3 regions of the Exiguobacterium sp. s102 genome follow, and region 2 is predicted to be linked to each of the others. Evidence: riboswitches for the same ligand, from Rfam matches in the RefSeq annotation. Region 2 holds a riboswitch; each other region holds the start of a gene.
The links. A riboswitch is a leader RNA that binds a small molecule or an ion and turns the genes downstream of it on or off. The one in region 2 is predicted to bind thiamine pyrophosphate.
Positions count from the first base shown of each region.

Region 1: another riboswitch for thiamine pyrophosphate. It lies ahead of tenA (thiaminase II); the one in region 2 lies ahead of thiD (bifunctional hydroxymethylpyrimidine kinase/phosphomethylpyrimidine kinase).
Region 3: another riboswitch for thiamine pyrophosphate. It lies ahead of KNQ02_RS08090 (3-oxoacyl-ACP reductase); the one in region 2 lies ahead of thiD (bifunctional hydroxymethylpyrimidine kinase/phosphomethylpyrimidine kinase).

Region 1 covers NZ_JACSML010000002.1:320,567-328,039, reverse strand. Annotated here, with positions in the region: gene KNQ02_RS06720 (BrxA/BrxB family bacilliredoxin) at 1-344, opposite strand, end outside; gene KNQ02_RS06715 (class I SAM-dependent methyltransferase) at 377-1,561, opposite strand; gene KNQ02_RS06710 (sporulation protein) at 1,660-2,433, shown strand; gene tenA (thiaminase II) at 2,584-3,285, opposite strand; TPP riboswitch at 3,360-3,465, opposite strand; gene KNQ02_RS06700 (DUF1002 domain-containing protein) at 3,653-4,534, shown strand; gene abc-f (ribosomal protection-like ABC-F family protein) at 4,816-6,672, shown strand; gene KNQ02_RS06690 (alanine/glycine:cation symporter family protein) at 6,897-7,473, shown strand, end outside.
Region 2 covers NZ_JACSML010000004.1:115,260-122,732, reverse strand. Annotated here, with positions in the region: gene KNQ02_RS11670 (murein hydrolase activator EnvC family protein) at 184-1,635, shown strand; gene KNQ02_RS11665 (murein hydrolase activator EnvC family protein) at 1,839-3,113, shown strand; TPP riboswitch at 3,175-3,285, shown strand; gene thiD (bifunctional hydroxymethylpyrimidine kinase/phosphomethylpyrimidine kinase) at 3,402-4,211, shown strand; gene thiM (hydroxyethylthiazole kinase) at 4,192-4,962, shown strand; gene thiE (thiamine phosphate synthase) at 4,952-5,590, shown strand; gene KNQ02_RS11645 (hypothetical protein) at 5,605-6,048, shown strand; gene KNQ02_RS11640 (ArsR/SmtB family transcription factor) at 6,126-6,500, shown strand; gene KNQ02_RS11635 (CHASE3 domain-containing protein) at 6,590-7,198, opposite strand; gene KNQ02_RS11630 (YitT family protein) at 7,440-7,473, opposite strand, start outside.
Region 3 covers NZ_JACSML010000002.1:599,883-607,355, forward strand. Annotated here, with positions in the region: gene KNQ02_RS08080 (beta-class carbonic anhydrase) at 1-483, opposite strand, end outside; gene adhE (bifunctional acetaldehyde-CoA/alcohol dehydrogenase) at 816-3,410, shown strand; TPP riboswitch at 3,560-3,660, shown strand; gene KNQ02_RS08090 (3-oxoacyl-ACP reductase) at 3,780-4,550, shown strand; gene KNQ02_RS08095 (LLM class flavin-dependent oxidoreductase) at 4,588-5,925, shown strand; gene KNQ02_RS08100 (hypothetical protein) at 6,075-7,463, shown strand.

The DNA of each region.
Region 1 (7,473 bases), on a different contig from region 2:
ATCGAAAGAATGTTGCCATCTTGCATCAAAGCGAATGATGGTGATGAAGGTGGATACCCTTCAAAGTACTCGCGTGCCCGGTCCGTTGCTTCACGGTCTTGTCCCGCAAACACCGTTACGAAATGATCTGGCTTCACGCCTTCCATTCGATTGACGTAAGCAGCTGCCGGGCGAGCAATCCCACCTGCACATCCACATACTGAGTTGACAAGGACAAGTGTCAATCCTTCACGCTTCATCGCGTCATCGACGCTTTCAGCTGTCGTTAATTCTTCAAAACCAGCAGCTGCCGCTTCTTTACGTGCTGTCTGGACGACGTCTTCAAAATACATTTGGAAATCCATCGGTCTAATTCCTCCCTTATTCGTTCTCTTCCTTATTGTACGAGTTTAGATGAAATCTGTCCAAGTCTGCCGCTTAATTCTTGCGCCAAATATGGTTTCGCATGTAGTAGATCACGGAAGGCGACGTAACGGTCAATTTTTTCTTCCGACGGCTGACGGTCATTTTTATACGCACGAATCAAGACATTTTTTGGTGTATGCTCTAAATCAATGAATTCAAGCAATTGTGTCTCGTAACCGACGAGCGTCAAGATTTCGGCACGGATCGAATCCGTCGCAAGCGAAGCGAACTTCTCTTGAATCAGCCCGTGTTGCAACATGACGTCGAGTGGTGAACAGTCGAGTTGACGATTGAGTTCTTTTTGACAACACGGGACACTTAAGATGACAGACGCATTCCAATCAACGGCGCGGGCAAGTGCAACATCCGTTGCGACGTCACAGGCATGAAGCGTCACCATTAAGTCAACCTCTGTATCTTCGTTATAATCATGGACGTCCCCGACACGAAACTCGAGATTCGTATAGTCGAGATCGCGCGCAATCGCTGTACATTCTTCGATGACTTCTTTTTTGAGATCAAGTCCGGTCACTTTCAAGTCGAAGCCTTTGACGACACTTAAATAATGATACAAGGCAAACGTCAAGTACGATTTTCCACAACCGAAATCAAGAATCCGTAACGTTCGGTCTGTCGGTAACGCGGAAATACTATCTTCGACGAACTCCAGGAACCGATTGATTTGTTTAAATTTATCGTACTTTTGCCGTTTGACTTGTCCGTCTTCCGTCATGACACCGAGTCGGACTAAAAACGGAACGACGACACCATCTTCAAGGAGATGACTTTTTTTACGGTTATGCGACAGTTCTGCTTGCAGGGGTGACTGTTGCGTTGTTTTTAACGATACTTTCATTTTTTTGGATAACTGGAACTGAACTTCTTCCGTCTCGAAACGGAATAAAAATTGACGGAATTCCTCCATCAATCCGTCGAGTCGTTCTAAAAATTCATCAACCGACAAATTTTCGTGTTTAATTATCCGTTCATATTGAAACTCTAACTGGATTGCATACGTATCTTTCAATAGAATCGGTTTTAGTTTGATTCTTCGAAGATCATTCGACTTTTGGCGCGGACCACTAATCGTTGCATGCACGAGAGCAGCAGCCTCGAGCTTTTGAGTGAGTAATTCTTTTACTTGGTGTAATTCCACTGTAGTCCCGTCCTTTTCTGATTGTTCTTTCGAAACTGTAGCAAATTCCACCCTATTCGACAAGTAAGGTAGCTTCATCATTAAAGGAGGAACGAACGATGTTCAAAAAACTTTTATCACAAATCGGAATCGGTGCCGCCACAGTCGATACACGACTCGACAGCGAACGCTGTGAGCCAGGCGGACAGATTCACGGAACCGTCCATATTAAAGGCGGCAATGTCGACCAAGAAATCGATCGGATTTATTTAGCGTTTAATACACAATATAAAGAAGAAGTCAGGGACAGCACGACATTTACGACGTTCACACTCGATCGTTTTTCGCTAAACGAAGCCGCCTTTACGATTGAAGCAGGTGTCGAACGCGAAATTCCGTTTACGCTTCAAGTACCATTCAATACGCCGCTCTCGGTCAGTCAATCGAAGTCATGGATTGAAACGGGTCTCGATATCGCCCAGGCGGTCGATCCGTCAGACCGGGACGCCATCATCGTCCAAGCCAATGACCTCCAATCCGTTATCTTAGAAGCGATGGAAGAACTTGGCTTCCGACTCAAGAAAGCGGACACGGAAAAACTTCCCGGGCGTTACCGGAAGGATTTACCGATCGCCCAGGAACTCGAGTATTCGGCACGCAATACGTACTTCGCCCATAAACTCGATGAAGTCGAACTCATCATGCTCCAAGACCGTACCGGCATCGACATCGTCTTGCAAATCGACCGTCGTGCCCACGACTTAGGTTCGCTCTTCAGTGAGATGGCGGGTGCGGATGAGACGATGACGAAGCTATCCTTATCGAACCACGATTTGATGGACCGAAACGCCGTCAAACAACAATTAAACGATTTGATTGAACGGTACAGCTGATTTCCTTACCAGAATTTTCATCATGCCTGTAATCCACCAACAAAAAAACCTGAGCGATTGCCATGACTTTCTTTACGAAAGCTGAAAATTGCTCAGGTTTTGTGCAGTCTGCCGTCTGATCGCGCTGATCAACAGCGGCTAAAGCTGTACTTATCGTTTCGTTACTTTTGGTTGACGCGTAACTTGTGTAAAGAGACGTTCAAACGTTTCTTCCGTCCAGCCCATTTCCCAAAACATCAATTCGTAATAACAGCTTCTGACGAAATGGTGTTTCATCCGTTCCCGTTCTGCTTCAGTCGCTTGCGCCGCCAAAGCATCCAGCCGGTCGACCTGTTCAAAGACGACCCGTTCGAACCATTCCGAGCTGTATGTTGCAATCCACTGTTGATAAATCGGTGACGCCGGTGACTTCGTCAACAGTTGTTGTCCGACTTCATAATAAAGCCAGTAACACGGTAAAATCGCTGCAATCGTTTCCCCGAGTGTCCCCTCGCTCGCATGATGCATATGTGAGACATAGGCATACGCAGTCGGTGCCGGTTCGAACGCTGCTAAATCCGCTTCCGTAATAGCGAGCGGTTCAAAAAACGATTGATGGAGTGATAGCTCAGCCGCATAGGTCGATGTCGCATGTTCCGCGAGTTCCGCGATCGTCGCAAAATCCGTTGCCTTTGAGGCGGCCCGGGCTTGAATTTTTGCGAAATGTTTTAAGTAATACGCATCCTGCATGACATAATGTCGAAATTTTTCGAGCGGTAACGTCCCGTCACCAATGCCTGTGACGAATGGATGGGAAAAACTGCTGTCCCAATATGTTTTTGCGGCTTGCCGAATTTCTTGACTGAATTTCAACCTAATTCCCCCTTTTGTTGAATCAAAAAACGCCACACCCTACGAACAGGGCATGACGTGAAGAGACAACAAGAGAGATATTCACGCCACTTCCCTCCGTAAGTCCAAACTTAATCAGGTTCAAAGGGTCCGAACGTCTTCGTCGTCTCAGTCGGCCTACCGACTCCCCTAGTGGTCATTATTTAATTCCTCTTCACTATATCATTTTTTCAGTCACATGATCAGGATTTTAAATGAAATGTAGTATAGGATTAGGGACACGAGGTGGGCGGTTCATTCCGCCTCAAGACCGATTCCGTTCTGGAAGACGTCACTTACAATGAAATTAGCACCTGATACTACCTACTATACTCGGAGGATTTATACTATGAATAAAGCAACAAAAATCATGACCACGACGCTTTTAGCGACAAGTTTACTTCTACCGACTGCTGCTTCAGCAGAGCAAGTCGTCGATAAAACAATCATCACGCTTGGTGAATCGCTCGGGGCAAAGGATAAAGCCTGGGTACTCGCCCGATTGAATGCGCCGGAAGGCATTACGCCCGTCATCGCCACGGCAGCGGATGAAGAAAAATATTTAGGGAAAAACGTTCCCCAATCGCAACTCGGCGGCAATATGTACTCTTCCGCAAAAATCGAACTCGCTGAAAAAGGCGACGGTTTATCTGTCGCGATCGAAAACATTACCTGGGTAACAAAAGACATGTACTTGAACGCGCTCGTCACTGCAGGCGTAACGGACGCCGACATCACAATCACTTCCCCTTATAAAGTCACCGGGACCTCTGCTTTGACGGGGATCATGAAAGCATACGATCAAACGTCGGCTGAGACCGGCATTAAATTGACGGATGAACGAAAAGATTTAGCCCAACAAGAGTTATCGGTCACTTCCGATGTCGGAAAAACGGTCGGGACGGACAAAGTCGCCGAACTGATGAATGAAATCAAAGCAGAGATCGCCAAACAAAAGCCGAAAACCAAAGTCGATATCGAGAATGTCATCATCCAAGTCATTCAAAATAACAACATCCAGTTGTCGGACGCCCAAATGGAGCGGTTGACGTCATTGTTCAGTCAAATGGAGAAAGCTGACTTGAACTGGGGACAAATCGAGACCGGATTAAAGGGTGCCGGGCAAGATATCCACGCGTTCGCGACCTCCGAAGAAACGAAAGGATTTTTTGCAAAACTGTTTGACGGCTTAAGTAAGTTCTTTAACTCGATTTCCGGACTGTTCAAGTAACTGAAAACGATTTCATTTTCAGTTCAAAACATGGTAAACTAACTTTATCGAAACGAAAAGGTGGTGTAAAAGATGGGTTTTGCTGCGTGTAAGCAATGGTTGATGGAACAACTTTATCTGTTGCGCGCGATTTTTCATGAAATGGCGTTCTAAAGGACGAGTCTGCCCTTTTCTTAGGAACATCCATCTGAAAAATAAAGCAAAGCGCACCTTTTACGGTAAACGGAGAGCGCTATTTGCGTTCTCCGTTTTTTGATGCGCATGAAAGGAAGTTACTGATCATGATTTGCGACATCCAACACCTGACAAAACAATTTGGGGGAGCATCCGTCTTAACCGATGTCTCGCTCTATCTTAAGCAAGCTGACCGCATCGGATTGATCGGTCGAAACGGAACCGGAAAAACCACGTTACTGCGTTTAATCGCGCAACTCGAAACAGCGGACAGCGGAACCCTTTATCTCAAAAAAGGACTTTCCATCGGTTATTTGGCTCAAATTCCACAGTTCGCAGAAGAATTGACGGGCCTTGATGTTCTCTGGACCGCATTTGCCCAAATCGTCGCCTTACGGACGACGATGCATCAGCTTGAACAACAAATGGCAAGTGCTGACCACCTGGACGATGTGCTAAATGAGTATACGCGTGTGACCGAACAATTCGAACAACAGGACGGTTACCTGCTCGACTCGAAAATCCAGCGCATGATTAACGGACTCCACCTCGATGCCTTGCTGACACGTCCCTTTTCTCAATTAAGTGGTGGCGAACAAACGAAAATCTGCCTCGGCCGGATGCTGCTGGTGGAACCAGACTTGTTGATTCTCGACGAACCGACGAATCACCTCGATCTCGCAGCAATCGAATGGCTCGAACAATTTTTAAACAGTTATCCGGGCGCTGTCATCATCGTCTCGCATGATCGCGTGTTTCTTGACGCAAGTGTCAACTTGATCGCTGAACTTGAAGATGGTGAACTGACAATCTACCCAGGAAATTATTCGGCGTACACGGTCGCGAAAGAACGCCTGCTCCTCGAACAATTCCACGCCTACACGGAACAACAAAAGAAAATCAAACAGATGAAGGATGCGATTCGGCGCTTGCGCCAGTGGGCAAATGAAGCCTCTCCGCCAAGCGAAAAACTGTTCCGAAAAGCAAAAGCCATGGAACGGGCACTCGAACGGATTGAGCGACTCAAACGGCCGCTCCTGGAAAAAGCGGTGCCTGACATCCGCTTTTCGTCGCAAGGGCAACTCAGTCAAATCGTTTACCGTCTTGAGGATGTCACGCTTTCCGTCGCCGGCCGGAAGTTGTTCGCGTCGCTCGATTTCGAAGCCGCGGCACGTGACCGGATTGGAATCGTCGGTGCGAACGGAAGTGGGAAAACGACGTTATTACGTGTCTTACTTGGACAACTCCAGCCGACGAACGGACGTGTCACGCGTGGTCCGTCAAATCAGGTCGGATTTTTATCGCAACACGTCGATATGCCGGGTGAAGAGCGACTGATCGATTACTTCCGCTCACACGTTTCGGCGGACGAAGGAACAGCTCGCTCCCTGTTGGCCCGTTTCCTCTTTTTCGGTCCACGTGTCTTCTTACCGATTACTGCGTTAAGCGGCGGGGAAAAGATGCGCTTGATGCTCGCGATTCTTGTCCATTCGCCGCTTAATGTCCTGATTCTTGACGAACCGACGAATCACCTCGACATTGAATCCCGCGAGGCGCTTGAAGAAGCACTCGAGCACTTTGACGGAACGCTGATTGCCGTATCGCACGACCGTTATTTCTTGAACCGACTCTTCTCGAAAACCTATTGGCTAGATGACACGACAGAAATCTTTCACGGTTCTTACCAATATGCTGCCGAAAAACGACATGCCCGGTCAATCGTCGAATCAGCGGCACCCACGCCCCGCGCTACCCGGACGCCGGTAGCCGGGAAACATCCGGCTTTAAATGCAGGCGAACTCGAACAGCAGATTCAACAGCTAGAGGATGAGGTGGCTTTACTCGATACATCACTCGCGGCGACACATGATTATGAAGTCCTCACGACATTATTCTCAGAACGAGAACAGCTCGTCAGTCAAATTGATGACTTCTATGAAAAATTGTTGGCAGTCGATCACTAATCAAAAAACGCATCATTTCACCACCGCTGCTTCATTAAGTGCGGTGGTTTTTTAAATTAAAAATGCTTTGATGACGATCTGTTTTTCTGAACCCGAAAAAATATATTTTAAATATTTTAAAAGAAAGTTTCGAAAAAAAGCTTGCAAGTTGTCTGAAAATTCGTATAATTCAACTTATAGCTATTATCAGTTTTTAGCAAAAACACTTTGGGAGGAACTATCACATGGATGCATTTCAACAAGCTGTACAATCGGGCGTCGATTTCGCCAACAACATCTTATGGTCTTATATCTTAATCGCCGCTTTAATCGGAGTCGGCATCTACTTCACCATTAAAACGAAGTTCATCCAATTCCGTTACTTGAAAGAGATGTTCCGTGTCACACTCGATAAAAATGAAAAGACAACAGATGATGAAGGTCAGAGTATTACATCCCTTCAATCATTCTTCATCGGTGCCGCGACTCGAATCGGTACAGGGAATTTGGCCGGTGTTACGATCGCTGTTACACTTGGTGGACCCGGAGCGGTCTTCTGGATGTGGATGGTCGCCCTCCTTGGTGGAGCAACAGCCCTTATTGAAAGTACGCTTGCTCAAGTGTATAAAGTACGTGATACAGGCAATAACGCTTACCGCGGTGGTCCTGCTTACTACATCGCAAAAGGATTGAACAACCGCGTCCTCGGAATCATTTTTGCAATCTTAATCGCCGTCACATTTGGTCTTATTTTTAACTCGGTTCAATCGAACACGATTGCCGCTGCTTTTGACAACGCCTTTGGAATCGACAAAATGATCG
Region 2 (7,473 bases):
CTTCATCGTATTACATAATTAACCAATAAACTTATACAAAATGAAATCTCACTGAAATATAATAGAGGCAAAATGAATGCTATAATCAAAAACGTTCTTATAAAATTTAAACATTAAAATGAAATTTAAATAAAGCATACTTTTGACTACAATAAAATTATAGAGAAAAAGAGGGAATACTACATGAAAAAAACGTTTACGTCGCTCATCGTTTCCGCACTTGTCCTTTCATCAACTCCTTATTTTGCATCAGCAGATGATTTAAGTGAACAAAAAGCTAAAAACGAACAAAAGCAACAAGAAAACCAAAATACACAAAAAAATCTTGAGTCTTCTGTGAATCACGAAGGTGAGAAAATTTCGAAGACACAACAAGAAGTGAATCGTTTAGACGAAGCATTGAATGAAAAAATGTTTGCCGTCGAAGCAAAAGATCGTCAAATCAAGGCGACAGAAGCTGAAATCGTCGAACTTGGTAAGCAAATCGAAAAATATAAAGCCAAGCTGAAACGTCAAGAAGAATTGCTCGGCGATCGTTTACGTGTCATGCAAGAAAATGATGGTAATTCGATTAAATGGGAAGAAGTCATCTTTGGTTCGAAAGATGTCGGAGATCTCGTCAGCCGTGTGCTAGCGGGGAAATCCATCTCACAACAAGATGATAAGATGATTACGGATTACCAGAACACGCAAAAGAAATTAGCGAATGCCCAAGCAGAACTTAAAGATAAAAAAGCAAAGCTTGTGACAGAGAAAAAAGAATTAAAGCGTCAACAGGCAGAGCTCGAACAACAAATCAGTGAACGAAACAAACGCATTAAAGAACTTAAGAAGCAAAAAAAGAAATTTGAGACACAGTTGATGGACGCGAAAGAAGTTCAACAAATCTTGATTGCGCAAGAAAAAGCAATCGCGGCAGAAAAAGCGGCACGTGAACGTGAAGCACGGATTGAAAAAGAGCGCAAAGCACAAGAAGCACGAGAAGCAAAAGCCCGTGCTGAAGCTCAAGCAGCACAAGCAGCAGCCGATCAGGCAGCGGCAGAAAAGGCAGCAGTTGAGCAAGCTGCAGCAGAAAAAGCGGCAGCCGAGCAAGCTGCAAAACAAGCAGCGCGTCAAAAAGCAACAACGAATTCAACAAAACAATCAACGCCGACACCAGCGCCTGTAACACCAAAACCAGCACCAGTAGCACCGAATCCAGCTCCGGCTCCAGCTGCATCTTCAGCATTGTTCATTCATCCGACAAGTGGTGCGACTACACAAGGATACGGCTCAGCAAGTGGTGAAAATGGGTATGGATTCCATAATGGAATCGACTTTGGTGCACCGGTTGGAACACCAATTGTCGCAGCAGCAACAGGAACTGTCATTACGGCTTCTAGTAGTGGTCCTTACGGAAATCACATCATGATTGCTCACCAATTGAACGGAAAAACGTATACGACGGTTTACGCGCACATGAGTTCATTGAATGCGCGTGCAGGACAACGTGTCAGCCAGGGACAACAAATCGGTGCACTTGGTAGCACGGGTAACTCGACTGGACCACACCTACACTTCGAAATTCATGTCGGTGGGTATATCTACAGCGGAACAGGCCCTGCAAATAGTGTTAATCCTATGTCAATGTTATAAAATCGTAAAAGAACCTCTACATTGTAGAGGTTCTTTTTTATACAGTTTGAATAATTAGTTGTTATATTACAAAATAACGTTTTCATTTGAAATGTAAATGAAATTTTTCTGAAACTATTACGGTGCTATAATCAATTTCAGATAGTTTCACTACGGAACAGGACTTCAAAAATCGAATTCATACATAAGCGAGGAACTCACATATGCTAAAAAAGTTATTTTCTACCGTACTATTAGGGACGTTATTATTGACGAACACCCCAATCACTCAAGCGGCTACAATCAAAGAAAAGAAAGCAGATAATGCAGCTGAACAACGTAAACTAGAAAAATCAATCAAAAAACAAGAATCTAAAATTTCAAAAGAGCAACGTCAAATCAATGCGATTGATGCAGCAATCAATGAAAATATTTTTCGTGTCTCAGAAAAAAATAAACAGATTCGTCAGTTGAATGAACGAATTGAAGAGCTTGAGGCAGACATTATCCATTATGAAGAAATGTTAAAACGCCAGGAAGAGCTGTTAGGAGACCGCCTTCGTGTGCTTCAAGAAAATGATGGGAATTCGATTAAATGGGAAGAAGTCATTTTTGGTTCGAAAGATCTTGGCGATCTCTTTAGTCGTGTGATGGCAGGGAAAAAAATTGCTGAACAAGATGACAAGATGATTTCTGCTTACCTTGAAACGCAAAAAAAATTAGCTGATGCTAAAGCGACGCTTGTGGATAAAAAGGAAGAGCGAGTGAAAGAAAAAGAAGCCCTTTTGGTTCAAAAAAAGGAACTCAAACAGCAAATGAAAGCACGTAGTGCAACCTTAAAAAAATTACGTCAAGGTAAAACAAAATTTACGACAAAACTTCTGAATGCGAAAGAACTTCAAGCGACATTAGAAGCGCAAGAACGTGCGATTGCGGCAGCAAAGGCAGCAGCTAAAGCAGCAGCGGAAAAGGCAGCAGCTGAAAAAGCGGCAGCGGAAAAGGCGGCGGAGGTGGCGGAAAAAAACAACGCCGGGACGTCTAAGAAGGTCGTAAGTGCTACGCCAGTCGCTAGTGTTCCGAGTGGTTCGGCGCAGTTCGTTCGCCCTGCGTCAGGAAGTGTTTCACAAGGATTCGGACCAGCGAGTGGTGCGAATGGGTATACTTTCCATAATGGTGTCGACTTTAGAGGGTCAGTCGGATCATCAATCGTCGCAGCAGCTTCAGGAACGGTCATCACAGCAGGAAGCGGTGGACCGTACGGAAATCACGTGATGATTTCACATTTCTTGAATGGGAAAGTGTATACAACAGTTTACGCGCATATGAATTCATTATCAGTTCATGCTGGACAAACGGTCTCGCAAGGGCAACAAATCGGTACGCTCGGAAATACGGGAAACTCGACGGGCGCACATCTTCATTTTGAATTGCATATTGGTGGTTACCAATACAGTGCGACAGGACCAGCTAACACAGTTAATCCATTAGCATACTTATAAAAACGAGCTTCGGCTCGTTTTTTTTATGGCGCTATGCTACAGTGAAAGAGAAATTTAAATCATGAGCAACTAGGGGAGCTGGAGGAATCTGGCTGAGAGGAAAACCATTCTGTTTTCGACCCTATCACCTGATCTGGATAATACCAGCGTAGGAAAGTTGAGATTGAAGACATGAATAAGTGACCACACTCGTTGGTTTTTCATGGCGTCGTCTGCTTTTTTACAGCGGACGGCGCTTTTTTTCGTTCCGCTTTCTCCTTGTGCTCTCATAGAAAGTGAGGTCTATCGATGAAACATGTACTGACGATTGCTGGATCAGACTCTAGTGGTGGAGCTGGAATTCAAGCCGACTTAAAAACTTTTTCTGCTCTTGGGGTTTACGGTATGAGTGTAATTACTGCTATCACAGCGCAAAATACGTTAGGCGTACAAGCAGTTGAAGATGTATCACCAACGCTTGTCGAAGCCCAGTTGAACTCGATTTTTAGCGATATTCGTGTAGATGCCGTTAAAATTGGGATGGTCTCGAATGAAAAAACGATTCAAGTCATTGCCAAATGTTTGAAACATTATCAGGGACCAGTCGTCTTAGACCCCGTGATGGTCGCAAAAGGGGGGCATGCGCTGTTAAGGAAATATGCTGAACAAGCATTAATGGAGCATTTAATGCCGCTTGCAACCTTGACGACCCCGAATATTCCGGAAATGGAACGCATGTTAGGGCAAGCGATTTCGACAATTGATGAAATGAAGCTGGCGACGACGGAATTCGCACAAAAACGAGATATCGCTATCCTGTTAAAAGGCGGTCATCTTGAAAGTACGGATGCCTCGGATATTTTATACACGGAAGGGATGCATCATCTGTTTCAGGAGGCACGATTAAAACGCCAGCATACACATGGTACTGGATGTACATTGTCTTCCGCGATTGCGGCACGTCTTGCGCTGGGAGATTCCCTGAAGGATAGCGTGATTTATGCTAAACGGTACGTAACTGAAGCAATCCGGCATGGATTTGCCTTAGGGAACGGAATCGGACCGACACATCACTTTTATGACATTTGGAGGGAAACGGATGCTTACAACCATTCATGATAAAAAACCATTAATTCATCATTTAACGAATGCGGTCACGATTAATGAGTGTGCCAATATGACCCTTGCGCTCGGGGGTTCACCTGTCATGGCGGAAGATATCCTAGAAGTCGAGGAAATGGTTGGACATGCAGATGCTGTCGTTATCAATATCGGGACATTGAACGCAGCTTCACGAGCGTCGCAATTGTTGGCAGGTCAAACGGCTAACCGATTGAAGAAACCGATTATTTTAGATCCAGTCGGAATGGGGGCGACGACACTTCGGACACAATTCACGAAAGAGTTACTCGAAGCAATTCATTTTACGGTCATTAAGGGGAACGTCTCTGAAATCAAGACGCTCATCGGTCAAGTCGGACGTTCAAAAGGAGTCGATGTCGCTTCCGGAGAGACATTAGATTTTCAAGTCGTCCATGAGTTTGCTGGACGGCTCGGGACGACTCTCGTCGTAACGGGACCGGTTGATTTCATTACAGACGGCAAGCGACAAGTAAAACTAACCGTAGGAACGCCACGACTCGGACACATTACAGGGACAGGTTGCATGACGGCATCGCTCATCGGAACCCTACTTGGAGCAGGGTATGATGCATTCGAAGCAGCGACCTATGGGACGTATTTAATGGGAAAAGCGGGTGAAGTCGCAGATGAAGCAGCGGGACTTGGTGATTTCCGGATGGGGTTGTTCAACGCAATCAGCTTGACTACAGAAGAAAGTTTGAAAGGGGTATTGACCAGTGGAGAATGATTACACGGTTTATGCGGTAACAGATCGGCGCTTTCACCCGGACGTTGCCTTGATTGATGCGGTCGAAGCAGCAATAAAAGGTGGCGCGACGATGGTCCAGCTTCGTGAAAAGCAGGCGCAAGGGAAAGAATTTCTCGAACAAGCGAGTGACTTGAAGAAAATGATGTCTCGTTACGGCGTCCCACTCATCATCAATGACCGGATTGATATCGCACAAATCGTCGGTGCAGGTCTGCATATCGGGCAAGAGGACATCCCTTTGAAGGAAGCACGTAAGCTGTTACCGGAAGCCACGATTGGGGTTTCTGTTTCAACCGTTGAACAGGCAATCGAAGCAGAGCAAGACGGGGCAACTTATCTTGGCGTAGGGTCGCTCTATCCAACGGCGACAAAAGACGATGCGAGTCAGATGACAAACGAAACACTCCGGGCGATTCGCCGGGCTGTTTCCCTTCCTCTCGTCGGGATTGGTGGAATCACACATCATGTGGTGCCCGACTTATTCGAGATGCTTGAAGGATATGCCGTCGTCTCTGCCTTATTCGCAGCACCAGATATTGAACGTGCGGCACGAGAGTTCAAAGAGGCGGTTCAGACTGCGCGTCAAATAGTATCAGACCGGGTATAATCACTGAAGAGGTGATGTACGTGAAATGGCAAGTCATTCGCTTTCGGGGAGGCTGGATTCGGTATCGAATCGAACCACAAATCATTCGAATCGACAACCGTGGAAAGTATCATTTAGGTTGGAAATTGTTTCCCTATCCGAATCGTTATGCATTTGAATTGGCGGTTTTGTTAAAAAACAAACACCAACAACGATATAAACGGCCGCTGTTGATTAAAACGGCATCCATCGCTACGGAAATCTGGGGCCATACACACCTGGATTTATTTTATCGAGTGATGTTACAAGTACCGTTACCACGCTTCCTATCGAATCGATATAAGGAGCGATTGCGAAATACAAGTATCATCGATATCGGTGTACGGGCTGTCGATACTAATCGAATCGTTTGGGATATCGGGAATCGATTAGGGGGATGGGCAGTTTTTCGTACAATCCAAAAAAAACATCGGAAATGAATCTTCACCTCGCGAATCATCGTAGTCATCTTACTTGCATTTGTTGTTTTAGGATGGTGCAATAGTTTGGAGGAGAGGTGAAGACAGTGGAGGCACCACGCTGTGAGACGATTGCGATCGATAAAAAACGTGCGACTGAAATTGGTCATGCCGTTGAGAAAATCCCGACGCTTGAGATTGGGAAATTGTTTAAAGTGTTATCGGACGCAACGCGTCTACGAATCGCTTATGCATTGACGGTCGAGCGAGAACTTTGTGTTTGTGACGTATCGGCATCAGTTGATTGTTCGATTGCGACGGCTTCGCATCACTTAAGAACGTTATTGAAACAAGGTCTCGTCAAATATCGTAAAGAAGGAAAAGTTGTCTATTATTCACTTGATGACCATCATGTCTCGTCGTTAGTTCATTTGGCAATGGAGCATGTGAATGAAGGAAAGGCTTCTTCTTGAGAAAAATATAAAAAACGCACCGCAGTCCGATAAAGAACTGCGGTGCGTTTTTTAGCTTTTTCACGAAGCTAATCGTATGAAACAACAGATTATTTGATTCGATGGAAGAACGTGATGGTCACACTGATGAGTAGAAAGGCTAAAATGGATAGACTAAAGCACATCCGTTTATAGGATGCTGTCACGAGCGCCGTATTTTCGAGTTCTTGATCTAATTCGGTATACAATTGATCTTTAACTTGAGCAAGATCTTCAAGAATGGTCTGCGTGGTCTGCGTCGATTGTTTCGCTAAAGCGGTAGCTGCCTGTGAACCGTTTGTTTCATAAAGGCTGAAAACGGTTTCGATTTCTTTTTCCCATGCATTGTTACGGACCAATAAATCTTTAATCGGTACAGGTGTTTCGTTCGAAGCATTGAGCACACGGCGTAAATCATGAATTTTGGTCGTGCAGAAGTAGTATTGTTCAATGTAGCGGTCGTCTTCATAGAGCAATAGGCCGCGAACGGCATTTGCCCGATCCCGATTGTATTCGACGAGTTGGTCGACCTGTTTAATCATCGGGATGTTATGGGCGTGCATCTCTTCTGTCATTTTTGAAATGGTACGATAACCTGTCAAGGCATAGATGAGAGGAATCGAAGCGAACAAACTGACTAAAAGAATGAGAGAAATGCGGTAGCGCCAAAGTTTATTCATGCAATCATTCCTTCGTAAGCTAACTGGTAATGTCATTAGCTTAACCACTAATTCCCAAAAAGTGAAGAGTTATCTATTTTTTAGGGGAACATCTTTTGGTTACGGGGATCCAATCGTTTTATATTTTGAGATGAAACCTGAAGCGATACCAAACGTAGACGTATATGATGGGTCAGCCTTTGTTTACAAAAAACAACCCACCTCATGACAGGGGGGTGTCGTTTCATCGTGTGCGGTTCATTTAAAAAGAGTAGGAATGTTCTTTGTAATTTCCG
Region 3 (7,473 bases), on a different contig from region 2:
TGGTAATAATGGATGGTTTTTAATCAGACCGACGGAATGACTGACGTTTTCTTCGACTGACGTGAACCCGCGTAACCATTGCTTCAAGTCGACGCCGGATGCTTCGAGTGTCTTTAGGACTTGTTGATTGATGCCGCGTCCTTCCATCTCGGCAATCATGTTTGCCGGATCGATCGTACTCATGCCGCAGTCGTGGTGACCGATGACGATGACTTCTTCCGCCCCGAGTGCGTACAAGGCGACGAGGATCGAGCGCATGACGGAACCGAATGGGTGTGACAGAACGGCCCCTGCATTTTTAATGATCTTCGCATCGCCGTTTTTTAGACCGAGCGCGTGCGGGAGGAGTTCCGTCAAGCGGGCATCCATACACGTTAAGATCACGACCTTTTTATCAGGGAATTTATCCGAGATGAATTGTTCGTATTGTTTTTCTTCGACGAATTGTTCGTTGAACGCAAGCATTTGATTGACGATTGTCATGAAACTTCCTCCTTCAAAACAAATAAATATGTATCTTTTAATAGATTACACGATGTTTTGTCCGTCAGACAAGCAAAGAAAATAGGTGCTGTGAGAAAAGTCACAGGCAAGGGATTCAAAAAGGATGCCTTGTCCGACAACACCTTTTGAGAATGAGAACGTTTTCAATGATGTGAAATAGTTCACAGGATGGTCATGCACAAATCATCAAAAAGGCGGTATGATTGATTTGTGAAGGAAAGCACAAACTATTGAATATCAGCTTGGCATTCCTAACATTTAGTAGGGAAATGCAGACTCAGATTCGTTCCAAAATAGGGAGGAAACCTAACATGGCTGTCAAAGAAAAAATCAAACAAGACGTATCACCTGTCGAACAAACGATCAATAAAATCGTTGCAAAAGGTCAAACCGCATTACAGGAATTATTAACATTTGATCAAGAGAAAATCGATACGATTGTCCGTGACATGGCGCTTGCCGGTCTCGAACGTCACGTTGAACTGGCACGACTCGCCGTTGAAGAAACAGGACGTGGTGTCTTTGAAGATAAAATGATTAAAAATATGTTTGCGACGGAATATATCTATAACAGTCTCCGTGATGAAAAAACGGTCGGCGTCTTAGAAGAAGATGTTCAAAACGGCATCACCTATATCGCAGAACCGGTCGGTGTCGTCTGTGGCGTCACACCTGTGACGAATCCGACATCAACGACGATGTTCAAAGCGTTGATCGCGATTAAAACACGAAACCCGATTGTGTTCGCCTTCCACCCGTCAGCGCAAAACTGCTCACTCGAAGCAGCGAAAACGTTACGTGACGCGGCTGTCAAAGCCGGCGCACCGCGTGACTGTATCCAGTGGGTCGAACAACCGTCACTCGAAGCAACAAAAGTCTTGATGAACCACACGGATATCGCGATGGTCCTTGCGACCGGCGGAGCCGGCATGGTCAAATCAGCCTATTCAACAGGAAAACCGGCACTCGGTGTCGGACCGGGGAACGTCCCGTGCTACATCGAAAAAACAGCAAAAATCAAACGTGCCGTCAGTGACCTTGTCCTCTCCAAAACGTTTGATAACGGCATGATTTGTGCATCGGAGCAAGCGGTCATCATCGATCAGGAAATCTACGCGGAAGTCCGGGCGGAGATGGAAGCACTCGGTTGCTACTTCTGTACAGCAGATGAGAAAAAACGTCTCGAAGCGCTCGTCATCAAAACCGATACATGTGCCGTCAATGCCGACATCGTCGGGAAACCGGCAACCTGGATCGCAGCAAAAGCCGGCATCGACGTTCCGAGCAACACCGTCATGCTCGTCGCAGAACTTGAAAAAGTCGGCTCAGAAGAACCACTCTCACACGAAAAACTAAGCCCTGTCCTTGGTGCGTATAGCGTCCAGTCAACGGAAGATGCGTTCCATGTCGCCGAACGGATGCTTGAAATCGGTGGCCTCGGTCATACGGCAGTCATCCACACGACGAATGACGACTTGATGACGGCATTCGGAATGCGGATGAAAGCCTGCCGGATTCTCGTCAACAGCCCGTCAGCACACGGTGGGATTGGTGATCTGTATAACGAATTGACACCATCACTGACACTCGGTTGCGGCTCTTACGGGAAAAACTCCGTCTCTGAAAACGTAACGGCGAAACATCTACTCAATGTCAAGAAGGTGGCGAGACGACGCGTGAACATGCAGTGGTTCAAAGTACCGGAAAAGATTTTCTTTGAAAAAAATTCAGTCCAATACTTGAAATCGATTCAAGATGTCTCACGTGCGTTGATCGTCACCGATCAAGCGATGGTCGAGTTCGGCTACGCGGATAAAGTCATCCGCAACTTACCGGCAGGCGTCAGCTACCGGATCTTCGACCAAGTCGAACCGGATCCATCGGTTGCAACGGTTCAGACAGGAGCGCAAGCGATGCGCGACTTCAAACCGGACTTGATCATCGCCCTCGGTGGCGGATCAGCGATGGATGCAGCGAAAGGCATGTGGCTCTTCTACGAGCAACCGAACGAAACGTTCTCGAACTTACGTCAAAAGTTCCTCGATATCCGGAAACGGGCCTATAAATTCCCGGCGCTCGGTAACAAAGCGAAGTTCGTCGCGATTCCGACGACGTCCGGAACAGGATCTGAAGTCACACCGTTTACCGTCATCACGGACAAAGAGAAAAACGTCAAGTATCCGATTGCTGACTATGCATTAACACCAGACGTCGCAATCATCGATCCGGAATTCGTCATGACGGTCCCGGCATCAATCACGGCAGACACCGGAATGGACGTCTTGACACATGCGACAGAGGCCTTCGTCTCCGTCCTCGCGAACGACTATACGGATGGACTGGCGCTAAAAGCGATCAAGATGATCTTCGACTACTTGCCACGCGCTTATGCGAATGGTGACGATGCCGAAGCACGCGAAAAAGTTCACAATGCGTCAACGATGGCCGGAATGGCGTTTGCCAATGCCTTCCTCGGGATTAACCACTCGATCGCGCACAAAATCGGTGGGGAGTTCCACACGCCACACGGTCGGACGAATGCGATTCTGATGCCACACGTCATCCGCTACAATGCAGCGAAACCGACGAAACTCGCTTCGTTCCCGAAATATGAATCATTTATCGCTGATGAACGGTACGCAGAAATCGCGCGTTATCTCGGACTACCGGCAGCGACAACGGAACAAGGTGTCGAATCACTAATCCAAGCGATCACAGAACTCGGACAACAGTTGAACATCAAAATGTCATTCAAAGCCCAAGGCATCAAAAAAGCCGACTTTGAAGCAAAACTCGACAAGATGGCCGTCGATGCATTCGAAGATCAATGTACGACAGCGAATCCAAAAATGCCGCTCGTGACGGAACTTCGGAACATCATGGAGCTTGCGTACGAAGGCGTATAACAGAGAAAAAAATCATGGCAATTCAAAAGAGCCTTGCTTCCGGTCGACGGAGGCAAGGCTTTCGTTCGTAATCAGAAGAGACACCGATAAAACTGTCTTGTCATTATTGACAGATATTTCTAAGACCGCTAAAGTGAAGGTAACTTGAATAGAATCACTAGGGGTGTTGCTAAACTGAGATGAGTAGATACTCAAACCCTTTGAACCTGAACTAGTTCGTACTAGCGTAGGGAAGTGTAGACTCTAATAAACCAGCGAAGACCAGTCTGTCGGTTTTTTGCTATGTGATTATTTAGACGTGCGCAACTTTCCTTTTGGAGAGTTGCGCTTTTTTTGTTTACGACTTCGCTATTTAAGTTGCAAAAGACGATGAAGGAGTGGAAGACAGTGAACAGAACGGTAGTAGTGACGGGAAGCAGTCGGGGACTTGGCGCGACGATTGCAAGAGTATTGGTGAACAATGGGTTTAAAGTTGTGATTAATTATTATAAGAGCAAGGATGCGGCAGAGGAACTCGTAAATGAGCTCGGTGCAGAACATGCCATTGCCCTGTATGCGGATGTCACGAAGCGAGAAGACGTCGAGACATTGATGCAGTCAGCGACAGCTCATTACGGACAAATCGATGTCGTAATCAATAATGCCTTAGTCGATTTTAAGTTCGATCCGCGCGCTCAAAAATCATTCATCGATTTGGAATGGGAAGATTATCAAAAACAGTTGGATGGCACGTTGAAAGCAGCGTTCCACGTCGTGCAAAGTGTTCTGCCGCAATTCATTGAACGAAATAACGGCACCATCATCAGCATCGGCACGAATCTGTATCAAAACCCGGTAGTTCCCTATCACGAATATACGACGGCAAAAGCAGGGTTGATCGGCTTTACGCGTAATCTTGCATCAGAGCTAGGACAGTACGGCATAAACGTGAATGTCGTCTCCGGCGGCTTGTTAAAAGTGACGGATGCCAGTGCTGTGACGACCGCTGAAGTATTCGAATTGATTGCCCAATCAACTCCGTTAAAAAGAGTGACGACGCCGGAAGAGGTTGCGCAATTGGTCGCCTTTTTAGCGTCAGAAGCAGCCTCTGGCATTACCGGTCAAAATCTAACCGTAGATGGCGGATTGACGATGAACTGATGTCAGCGCTCAGGAGAAAGGAGTCAGGGACCTAAAGATGACGAAAACGAAGCAGTTAAACATCGGTGTTTTATTGTACGGCTGTGGCCATCATCAAGCGGCATGGTTAATGCCGGATTCTGCGATTGAAGAAATCGGGGAGAGCGGTTATTATCAGCGATTGGCTCAACTAGCGGAAGCGGGCTGCCTGGATGCTGTATTTTTTGCTGACAATCAATCTTTTCCTGCTGCAAACGCAACTGAACTACCGGCCTTTTGGCTCGATCCTGTAATCAATTTAACCGCTATTTCTCAAGTAACCCGCCATATCGGGTTAGTTTCAACGATATCGAGTACGTTTTCAAATCCGTATACAGCGGCGAGACAACTGTTAAGCCTTGATCACGTGACGAACGGGCGTGTCGGCTGGAACCTGGTGACGTCGATGACGGACTGGGAAGCGTTAAACCATAGTATGGATGCGCTCCCTGCAAGGGACGAACGGTATCAAAAGGCGGATGAATTTGCATCTGTAATGGAAAAATTATTTTTATCCTGGGATCGAGCTGATTTCCTTTCGAGCCGGACGGACAACCGGTTAATTGATCCTGAAAAGATTCAACCGATCCATCATAGCGGGACCTACTTCAACGTAAAAGGTCCTTCGTCTACACCGCGTAGTCCTCAAGGGAAGCCGGTGGCGATGCAGGCGGGTGCATCTGCCCAAGGGATTGCACTTGCATCAAAGCACGCGGATGCCGTCTATTCGGTGTCGTGGAATGTAAAGCAAGCGAAAGCATTCCGGGAAAGTCTACAGACACAAATCAAAGAAAGTGAGTCACCGGAGCGGCAGATTAAAATCTTTCCAGGATTGGTTACATACGTCGGTCGAACCCGGGAAGAGGCGCTGGCGAAGAAAGCCGAACTGGATGAGAAATTACCGGTCGCGAATGCCTTGAAGCAACTGAGTTTCTTTTTGCAACAGGACTGTTCTGATTGGGATCTTGACAAAGCGGTGCCGTCCTTACCGCCTGTCGATGCGTTTTCAGGACCGGTCGGACGCTATAAAACGATTCTTGAAATCATCGATGATACAAAGCCTACGCTAAGAGAACTGTTAGGTTATCTGGCAGCTGGTGGGGGACACCTGACACTGATAGGTACACCGGAAGAAATCGTCGATCAGATGGAGCTGTGGTTTGAAATGGGTATCGCAGACGGATTTAATCTGATGCCGCCGTCACTCCCGTCAAGCTTAGAGGATTTTGTAGACCTGATCGTTCCTGAACTGCAAAAAAGAGGGTTGTTTAGAGAAGCCTATCAAGGGACTACGCTTCGGGAACATTTTGGTTTAGCTCAGGTGGGGCAGTCGGACGTGAAAAAAATCGTAAAGTAAGCGTTCCTGCCAATCGGAGTTCGGCGTCTGGGAAGTAGCCCGTTCGTCATGAACGGGCTACTTTTTGTATTTACTGCAGAAGATTCGTTTTCAAATCACCTGGAACAGGAATAACTATACAAACAATCTAGTCAAGGGGAGGCGCTTTTATGGAGCGGAGGCAACAGCGAAAGGAACGCTCGCATATGTTACGCAATATCTTGTTTGGTATAGGACTCGCTTGTATTGGTTTTCTCGTCCTGTTCGGTGTCATGACCGTTCTCGTCCAACAAATCGAGAAGTCTGCCGATTATCAGGCGTTCGTCGAACTGATGCAGGACACGGACGTCTCGTGGACGACATTGGAATTGACCCTCGTGTTCCTCCTGTTTTTCATCAGCGGAATGGCTGTCACGTTGCCGGAAGCCGTCAAAGAGGGATTGACGAATCAACTGATTGGCGCAAATGATACGGGGAACATCTTGTCGGTTTTCGGAATCGATCTCAATCAAGTCTTGGAACCGCTATCCTTCCGCGCCGAATATGGCAGTCCATTCTTATCGATTTTCGGAATCGGTCTATTCCTAATCTTATTCTTAGTTTTACGGATCGGCGCAACGCGTGTGACCTGGACGATTCGAACAATCAGCTTTTTAGCGGCGAGTTTCGTCTTGTTTGCATTTACGTTCAACACAGCACTCGGGATTGATGTGCTGACAATTGATCAAGCGACCGTCTGGAACGGAATCTTCATTTTACTCTTTTTGACAGGTCTGTTTTATCTCGCGTTTTATCCACGACAACTGTCCGGTATGTCAGCCGCCTCCCGTGCTGCGATCATTATCCTGATGGTCGCAAGTAGTGCACAACTGTTCTTTACGGTGACGGATGAAGCGAAATATGAGGGGGACGCCTCGACCCGGACGTGGTTGACTGTTTCGAGTTTAAACGCAGGCAGTGACGGCTGGTATGATTTGATGCACGGCAGTCAAGTGACCTACAAGGCAAATGTCCTTGGTGCAAGATTAAATGTCCCGGTGACGTTTTTGAACGGGGAAACCGACGTGACGCGGTTGAAACGATCGATGGAGGACGTCGTCAACCGAATCGACGCCGAGCGCGTCACGAATCAACTGTTGACTGTCATCGGGGGAGAACGTCCCGATTTATCGAATACGCGTTTGACGCTTGACGCAGTCGATTACGGAACGGCACGAAATGTCGTCCTTGCGGCGGCCGCTGATCAAGTCGAACAGGATAAGCCGTTCCCGTTTTGGCTGTTTCTGATTGTCCCGTTCGTCGTCTATCTCCTTGTCAGCATCCGGGCCTTTAAGAAAATATACGATCCCGTCGTTTTCGCTGTTGCGACCGGTTTGATTAGCTGGTTCATCTGTTCGCTGACGGGGACATCGTTTGCACTCTTATGGCAGGACGAGGCTCTCGTCCGGTTCAGTCAAGAGACGGTGACGGTGACGACGATTCTCTATGCGACGGTACTGGCACTGATTGCCGGTTTCATCGGTTACGCAATCAAACGACAGCATCATGGTGATAGATGAAGGGTGAAAA